DNA from 2 places in the Variovorax sp. FW301-JW7 genome. Region 1 is predicted to be linked to the other one. Evidence: riboswitches for the same ligand, from Rfam matches in the RefSeq annotation. Region 1 holds a riboswitch; the other holds the start of a gene.

Region 1 (4,119 bases):
GCGCGCATCGGCGGTGAAGTTGGTCACGCCTTTTTCGGCAAACCAGGCCTTCACCGGGTCGAGCACCTTGGCGTTTTCCTCGGCGTAGTAGTCAGCGACGATTTCCTTGCTGAGGTGTCGTGCCACGTGGCCGGAGATGCCGGTGCAGACATTCACCACCACCAGCTCATGGCCGTCCACGAACATGGCGCGGTTGGCGAGCAGGTAGTTGAGGGCTTTTTGCGTGTAGGCGCTGCCGTCGACTGCGATGAGGATTTTCATGGCTTTCCTTGTACGACTGTGAAGAACTGCCACATAGGATGGCACAGGAAAGCCAGCGAGTGTTTGATATGCCTCAGCCCCGCAGGCCCTTCCAGAGCATGTAGGCGGCCAGCAGGTACAGGATGCTCGCGAACACGCGCTTGAGCTTTTTCACCGGCAGGCTGTGCGCGGCCCTGGCGCCCAGCGGCGCGGTGAACACGCTGCAGGCCGCGATCACCACGAGCGCGGGCAGCCAGATGTAGCCGAAGGCGCCGGCCGGCAGGCCCTGCACCGACTGGCCGCTGAGCACATAGCCCAGCACGTTGGCCACCGCAATGGGAAAGCCCAGCGCCGCGCTGGTCGCCACCGCGTTGTGGATCGCGACGTTGCACCACGTCATGAACGGCACGCTGATGAAGCCACCGCCCGCGCCCACCAGGCCCGAGATGAAGCCGATGGTGCCGCCCGCGGCGAGCTGGCCGCCGGTGCCCGGCATCTGGCGCGTGGGCTTGGGCTTCTTGTCGAGGAACATCTGCGTGGCCGAGAAGCCCACGAACAGCGCGAAGAAGATGGCCAGCGCCGTGCCCTTGAGCAGCGCGAACACGCCCAGGCTGCCCGCGAGGCTGCCGATGACGATGCCGGGGGCCAGGCGCTGCACGATGTCCCAGCGCACCGCGCCACGCTTGTGGTGCGCGCGCACGCTGGACACCGACGTGAAGATGATCGTCGCCATCGAGGTCGCGATCGCCATCTTCACCGCCAGGTCGGCCGGCACGCCGCGCTGGCCCATGATGATCGTGATGAACGGCACCATCAGCATGCCGCCGCCGATGCCCAGGAGGCCCGCGAGGAAACCGGTGCCCAGGCCGAGCGCGGCGAGTTCGGCGATCAGGAGCGGGTCGAGCAGGGCGGTGAAGTTCACGGGGTGTGGGGAAAAAGAGCGGCTGAAAAAGCAACGGCCCCGTGCGGTGAAGCAGGGGGCCGTGGCGGGAAAAGGTGTCTGCAGATGGTGTGCCGGACCCGCATCCTGAACCAGGGTTCAGGTGGGCGAGGGCAGCAGGACTTCGGGTTCATCTGACGCGAGATGATCACGCCCGTCAAGCGATGTACCAAGCCCGGCTCCGGAGAGCATTGGAACAAGGAAATATTAAGCCCGACACGTCTGCAGACAAAATGGATTTTACGCCCCGTCTGCGTCGTGCCGCTTGCCTTCAGAGCAAATGTCCATCGCCCGCCAGGGCCTGATCGAGTCTCTGAATGAGCTGGGCGGCCTGCGGGTCGGTGCCACCGGAGGTTTCGTCGGTGCTCGTTGCAGGTGCAGCAGCAGGGGCCGGTGCGGCGGCAGCAGCGGCAGAACTGGCCTGTTGGGCCGCGAGATCGAAGGCCAGGTTCAGCGAGGCGAGCACGGCGATGCGGTCGCGTGCCTTCACCTTGCCTGCGTCGCGGATCTTGCACATGGCCGCGTCCACGCGGTCGACGGCCTCGCGCAGTTGCGCTTCGCCGCCGTCGGGACAGCCGAGCAAGTAGCTCTGGCCCATGATCTGTACTTCAATCTGCTTCATGCGTGATGGGAATCTTCGGAAGGGGGTTCGGCCGGCAGCCGTTCGAGCAGGGCATCGAGGCGGGTGCGGGCCGCGGCGAGCCGCGACTTCAGGCCGTCGCGTTCACGCGTGAGCGCATCGACCTGTTCCTGCAGCAGCGCGTTGGTGCGCTGCACCTCTTCGTGACGCACGAGCAGGCGTTCCACACGCTCGGCGATCTGGTCGATGGGGCTGGAGGCGGGCATGGTTGGCGATTGTAGTTTCCCGGGAATTCGGAAGGTCTGGCGCACCGCGCGGGCGCGCGCCGGACGTGGCCGAGATTCTGGGGCCTGCGCCGCCGGTGATCAAACCGGGTGTGGCGTGGCCGCCCCGTGGGCCTAAAATCTCGCCCGTTGGTGCTCGCGGCGTGGTTCGCACGGCGCAGTTCAACGGGAAGCAGGAGTGGACGTCCCCCGGGGCCGAAGCCGCCTGCGCTGCCCCCGCAACGGTCAAGCAGACGACGCCGCAAGGCGTCACCCCTTTCCATCCAGCCACTGGGCGCCCTGAAACAGGTGCCTGGGAAGGCGGCAAAGGGTCGATCTGCCAGCCCGGATACCGGCCAACAAGGCGGCTGCCGCATCGGCAGCCATGACGCCCATGGCGCCGGCGGGGAAGCCGGCCAGGGCATAGAAGTTCGTTCGGTTCACCCCATGATTTCCTGTGTTTCCCTCTCCAGCGGCCGCGCCAGCGTGCGCCGCAACCGTCCCGCGTGCCTGCCGCTGACGCTCGCCCTGGCCTCGGCCTTCGGCGGCCTGGCCCTGGTGCCGCTGGCCGCGCAGGCGCAAGCTGCTGCATCTGCCACGCTCGACGAGACCGTCGTCACCGCCAACCGCACGCCGCAGGCGCTGTCGGACCTGGTGGGCGATGTCTCCATCATCGACCGCAAGACCATCGAGCGCAGCGGCGCCACCGGCGTGGCCGACGTGCTGGCGCGCCTGCCCGGCATGGAGATCTCGCGCAGCGGCGGCGTGGGCAACGCCACCAGCGTGTTCATCCGCGGCGCCGAATCGCGCTTCACCGCGGTCTACCTCGATGGCGTGCGCATCGATTCGCAATCGACCGGCGGCGCCGGCTGGGAAGGCATTCCGCTCGCGCAGATCGACCGCATCGAAGTGCTGCGCGGCCCGGCCGCTGCGGTGTACGGCTCGGACGCCGTGGGCGGCGTGATCCAGCTCTTCACCAAGCGCGGCGAGGAGGGCGTGTCGCCCTACGCCGGCATTGGCTTCGGCAGCCACGGCCTGCGCCGGATCGAAGGCGGCGTGAGCGGCAAGTCGGGCCTGCTCGACTACTCGTTCGGCGTCGCGCATGAGGAAAGCAAGGGCTTCAACATCCAGCCGATCGCCAAGCGCACGCCCTCCAAAGACGGCTTCACCAATCCCGACCGCGACGGCTACCGCAGCACCTCGGGCAACCTGAAGCTGGGCTTCCAGATCACGCCCGACCAGCGCATCGACGCCACCTTGCTCACCAGCAACACCGAAGCGGCCTACGACCCCTCGGTGAGCTTTCGCACCAAGCCGCCGATCACCTTCCGCGACGACGTGTCGACCAACGAGCTGCGCACCGCCGGCCTGACCTGGTCGGCCAAGTGGAACGACATCTACAGCACCCGCCTGCAGGCGACCGATTCGCAGACCGTCTACAAGACCCAGCCTTCGTTCTATCGCACCGAAACCCGCCTGCGCGGCTACCTGTTCCAGAACGAATTCCGTTTCGGCGCGCACCTGGTGACCGCCACGCTCGAGCGCCGCGAAGACGCGCTCGAGAACGCGCCGACCACCTCGGCCAAGCTGTTCTCGCGCGACCGCTCGCAGAACGCCGCCGCACTGGGCTACGGCTATGTGAAGGGCCCGCATTCGCTGCAGCTGCACGTGCGCCATGACGACGACAGCGAGTTCGGCGGCAAGACCACCGGCAGCGCCGCCTACGGCTACGCGATCACGCCGAGCCTGCGTGCCACCGTGTCGGCCGGCACCGCGTTCCGCGCGCCCACGCTGTACCAGCGCTTCAGCGAGTACGGCCTGGCGAGCCTGCAGCCCGAATCGAGCCGCAACGTCGAGCTGGGCCTGCAGTACACGGCCGGCGCCACGCAGGCCGGCATCGTGCTGTACCGCAACCGGGTGCAGAACCTGATCGTGTTCGACGGCAGCGCCAAGGGCTGCCAGTCGTCGTTCGGCTGCTACGCCAGCACGGCGCGCGCACGCTACCAGGGCGTGACGCTCACGGGCGGCCACCGCATCGGCGACGTCACGCTGCGCGCTTCGCTCGACTACCAGGACCCGCGCGACCTCGCCACCGA
Region 2 (4,119 bases), on a different contig from region 1:
GCACCACCTCGCCGGTGCGCGAGGACACATACAGCTCTGTGCCCGCCGCGTCGCCGACTTCGATGCGGTGCAGCGGGCGCAGCGGGTTCAGGCCCTGCGGCACGGTCCACTGGTCGCGCTCCAGCGTCTCGGCCCAGCGTGCGCCGGGCTGTGCGGAGAAGTCGCGAGCGATGGCCTCGGCCTGCGCCGCATCGACCGGGCCGAGCACATGGCCGTCGCGCGCGGACACGGCATGCCGCCCGCCGCGCGCATCGACGATGCGCCACACGGGCTGCGCGTCGGTGCCGGCCTGCATCTCCAGCGCCATGCGCCGGGGCGGCTGCGTGCGCACCGCTTGCGGCAAGGCATCGAGCGCGGCGGACGGCGCGACCACCGCCTGTTCGAGGCGCACCGGGGCGAGCCCCGCGAGCCGCTCTTCGTCCGTGAGGTTCGGGTACCCCACGTACATCATGACCACGCCCGAGACGAACCACATGACGAACAGCAGGCAGCCGCCGATGCCCAGCCATCGGTGCGTCCAGTACAGCGCCCGCCGCAGCGGGGGCCATGTACGTTGCCATGCGGTCCTCATGCGGTCGCGCTCAGAAGGTCACGAACGCCGACAGTTCGAACGAGCGCGGCCGGCCCAGCAGCCACTGGTTGCCGCCGTTCGAGAACGAGACCGGGTACTTGCGGTCGGCCAGATTGAAGGCGCGCAGCGCGAGCTTGAGCGACGGGTTCGCCTGCCAGCTCACGCCCGCGTCGGCCACGGTGTAGGAGCCGATGCGGCGCGTGTTGGCCGCATCGACCTGCCGCGCGCCGACGTGGCGCACGCCCAGCTCGGCCTCCCACTGCGGCAGGAAGCGCCAGTGCAGCCACAGGTTGGCCGCCACCTGGGGCACGCCCGCCGGCGTATTGCCCGCGCGCGAGACCAGCGACTTGCCGACCGCTTCATTGAAGTCGTCGTAACGCGCGCGCAACCGCGCGGCGTTGGCTTCGAGGCGCAACGTGGAGGTCAGCGCCAGGTCGAGCGTGGCCTCGATGCCTTCGGACGACTGCTTGCCGATCTGCTGCACGACGGTCGGGTCGTTCGCGTCGCGCGACAGCAGCTTGGTCTTCTCGATGCGGTAGGCCGCCACGCTCCAGGCGCCGCGGCCCTCGGCCAGCTGGCGCTTGTAGCCCACCTCGACCTGCTTGCCGACGCTGAGCTCGAACGGCACCTGCGTGGCCGAGGTGCTGATGAGCCCGGTGAGCGGATCGGCCGCGCGCGCCACCTGCGCATAGAACGACTGCGCGGCATCGGGTGCGTAGACCACGCCCAGGCGGCCGGTGGCGTACTCGAAGGTCTTGTCCAGGCGCGGAGCGCGGCTCTGCGGATCGGTGCGCACGATCTTCGCGTGGTCCCAGCGCAGGCTGCCGACCACCGACCAGTGTTCGTTGAAGGCCAGCTTGTCTTCGGCGAAGAAGGCGTAGGTGCTGGTCTTGGTCTTGTAGCGCGGCAGGTAGGGCGTGGGCGAAGCGTAATAGCCGGGGTTGAAGACGAAGGCATCGACCACCGAGCGCCCGCCGTAGGGCGTGTCGCTCGAATTCAGGAAGTCGATGCGGTTGGCGTCGAAGCCCACCAGCACCTGGTTCTTCAGGCCGAACAGCGCGTGCTTGAAGGTGGCGTCGGTGCGATTGCCGATCTGCTCCTGGTCGTGGCCGATCTCCAGGTAGTCGCCGCGCGTCACGCGGTTCGTGGTGGCGCTGTAGGTGTAGGTTTCGCTGTCGCGCCAGTGGCGCTTGCTGTCCAGGCGATAAAGCTGGTTGCGCACGGTGACGGCGTCGTTGGGCGTCCACTGCGCATCGAGGCGGGTCCAGCGGTCGCGGTACTTGACCTCGGCGTCGTCGAGGTTGTAGTTCTGTTCGCGGTTCAGGCTGCTCACGCGGCCGTTGATGAGCGGCACGCCGAAGTAGCGCTGCGGCGTCTGGCGGCCCTCGTCGTGCGAGAGCGTGAACTGCAGCCGCGGCGACACATCGAGCCGCACCGCGCCGCCCACCGCCAGGCTCTCGGCCTCGCCGCGCAACATGAAGCCGTCGGTCCTGCGGTGGCTGATGTCGAAGCGGTACGAGAGCATGTCGTTGATCGCCCCGCCGCTGCCGAAGGCGACCTGGCGCGTGGCGTCGGAGCCGACGCTCACCAGTGCTTCGTTCTGCACCGGGCCGCGCGTGGGCTTCTTGGGCACCACGTTGATCGCGCCGCCGATGGCGCCTTCGCCGAACATCACCGAGGCCGCGCCGCGCAGCACCTCGATGCGGTCGGTCGACCAGGTGTCGAACGGGAAGGTGACGGTGCCCGCGCCCACGTACAAGCGCGTGCCGTCGTACAGCTGCATCACCGAGCCATGGCCGTTGAAGCCGCGCGCCGATAGCGCCGAGCCGCCGTTGCCCGGCGCGGGCGAACCCGTGATGCCGGTGGCACGGCTCGCGGCCTCGACCACCGACACGTCGCCGCGCGCGCGGATGGTGTCGCCGGTCAGCACCTCGATGCTGGCCGGTGTTTCGAGCGGCGTGAGGCCCAGGCGACTGCCGGTCTGCGTGGGTTCGTCCAGGGCCAGCGGCGTGTGGCGGCTGGCTTCGACCTGCACGGGCGTGAGGCTGGGGCGGCCGGCCGTGTCGCCCGACTGGGCGAGCGCTGGCCCGCATGCGAGGCCGAGCCCCAACGAAATGCCTGAAAGACCCGAAAGGCGTGCCCGTTGCAGGGGCAGGCCCGGGCGATCGCGCAAGGGCAGCGATGCCTGATTCATCCGATTTCTCCTCCGGCCTGCGTCCCCGCAGGCTCCTGACCGATCGAGGACGCCGAGGGAGAAGAGAGAGGGGCGGTGCCGTTTCGCGCGAGGGAAAAGCGGCAGGCCCGGACACGCACTCCCGCAGCATCCGAAGGCGGTTGCGAAGGCCGGTATCCGGGCTCGCGGAGTGCGTCGGGGTGCAATGCATGCACCTCGACGCCGAAGCCCTCGCCTTCCCACGCCGAAGCGCAGTGGCTGCCCCAGCGAAAGATCGCCGGGGCCTGAGGGTGTCGATGTCCGCTGACCGTTGCGGGGGCAGCGCAGGAATGGAAGGGTCGTTCGAAAAAACGACGCCTCGCACCTGCTTCCCGTTTAACCCCGCCGCCAATCCTGTGACTGGTCGTGCAGGGCACCTTCGAACCGTGGGGTGTTGGACGACACCGGTGTGAACCAATGTTTCCAACCGCCGGGATTATAGGGAGCGCCCTGCGGCGGCGCCCTTGCGGGCCCCGTCAGGCGGGCTTGCCGTCGGGCCCGAACAGCCGCCGCAGCACCGCCACGCCGGCCACCAGCGCGTTCGAATAGGTGGCGTAGGGCGTGTGGGCGGCTTCGAGCGGCGCGTACTCATGGGTGATGTCGCCGGGCGAGCCGTCCACAGCCTCCATCAGCACCCAGTAGAACTCCCCTTCTTCCAGTTCGTGGACGGTGAGTGCGATGTCTCTGGGCGAAGGCATGACGGTCAGAAATGAAACAGGGAATGAACCCGCCTTTGAACGGGCTGGGGGCCGGCGCGGTTGTCAGTACTAGGGCTTCTCCTACAGTGCTTGGACGCCGCGCAGCCTAATGTTAGGGGTGGGGAGCTGCATCAGAACAAGGAGTCAGCATGAAACATTTCACGCTTGAACCCAACATGCGCGCCAGTTTCGGCGGCGCGTTCTACCCGACCGGCTTCTCCCTGGTGATGTTCCCGAGCATCGAAGACGCCAGCCGCATCGGCCACGGGCTGATCGAGAAAGGCATCGTGAGCGGCGACGAGGTCTACCTGATACCGGCCGAAACCGTCCTGGCGGAAATCGCGCCGACCGTGCATGCCTCGCACAGCCCCCTGCCTTCCGCCGGCACCGACGGCGCCACGGTGCGCGCCTTCATCGAGCTGGCCCAGGAAGGCCACACGGGCCTCTTGATCCGCACCAAGGACGGCGCCATCACGGAGCGCGTGATGGAACTGGTGCGTACCGTGCCCTACTCGATCGCCGAGCGCTACCGCACGCTGGTGATCGAGGACCTTTGAACGCCGGCTGAAGCGCCGGTGTCAGCCCGGCGCTCTGCCTCCATCCCTCGGTAGCCGAGGTGGCAGGCGCCTGCGCCCAGC

Evidence for each region. Region 1 has a riboswitch for cobalamin ahead of AC3WQM_RS11360 (TonB-dependent receptor domain-containing protein). Riboswitches for the same ligand answer to the same signal wherever they lie in the genome.
Region 2: it holds a riboswitch for cobalamin, as region 1 does, so the genes downstream of both, AC3WQM_RS01130 (TonB-dependent receptor) here and AC3WQM_RS11360 (TonB-dependent receptor domain-containing protein) in region 1, are expected to answer to the same signal.

The regions. Positions count from the first base shown of each region.
Region 1 is NZ_JBYTBC010000003.1:624,802-628,920, forward strand. Features, by position in the region: gene AC3WQM_RS11340 (universal stress protein) at 1-261, opposite strand, end outside; gene AC3WQM_RS11345 (sulfite exporter TauE/SafE family protein) at 335-1,162, opposite strand; gene AC3WQM_RS11350 (cell division protein ZapA) at 1,452-1,802, opposite strand; gene AC3WQM_RS11355 (hypothetical protein) at 1,799-2,026, opposite strand; cobalamin riboswitch at 2,159-2,398, shown strand; gene AC3WQM_RS11360 (TonB-dependent receptor domain-containing protein) at 2,471-4,119, shown strand, end outside.
Region 2 is NZ_JBYTBC010000001.1:284,323-288,441, reverse strand. Features, by position in the region: gene AC3WQM_RS01135 (PepSY domain-containing protein) at 1-571, opposite strand, end outside; gene AC3WQM_RS01130 (TonB-dependent receptor) at 582-2,765, opposite strand; cobalamin riboswitch at 2,896-3,178, opposite strand; gene AC3WQM_RS01125 (hypothetical protein) at 3,260-3,481, opposite strand; gene AC3WQM_RS01120 (hypothetical protein) at 3,631-4,038, shown strand; gene AC3WQM_RS01115 (EI24 domain-containing protein) at 4,008-4,119, opposite strand, start outside.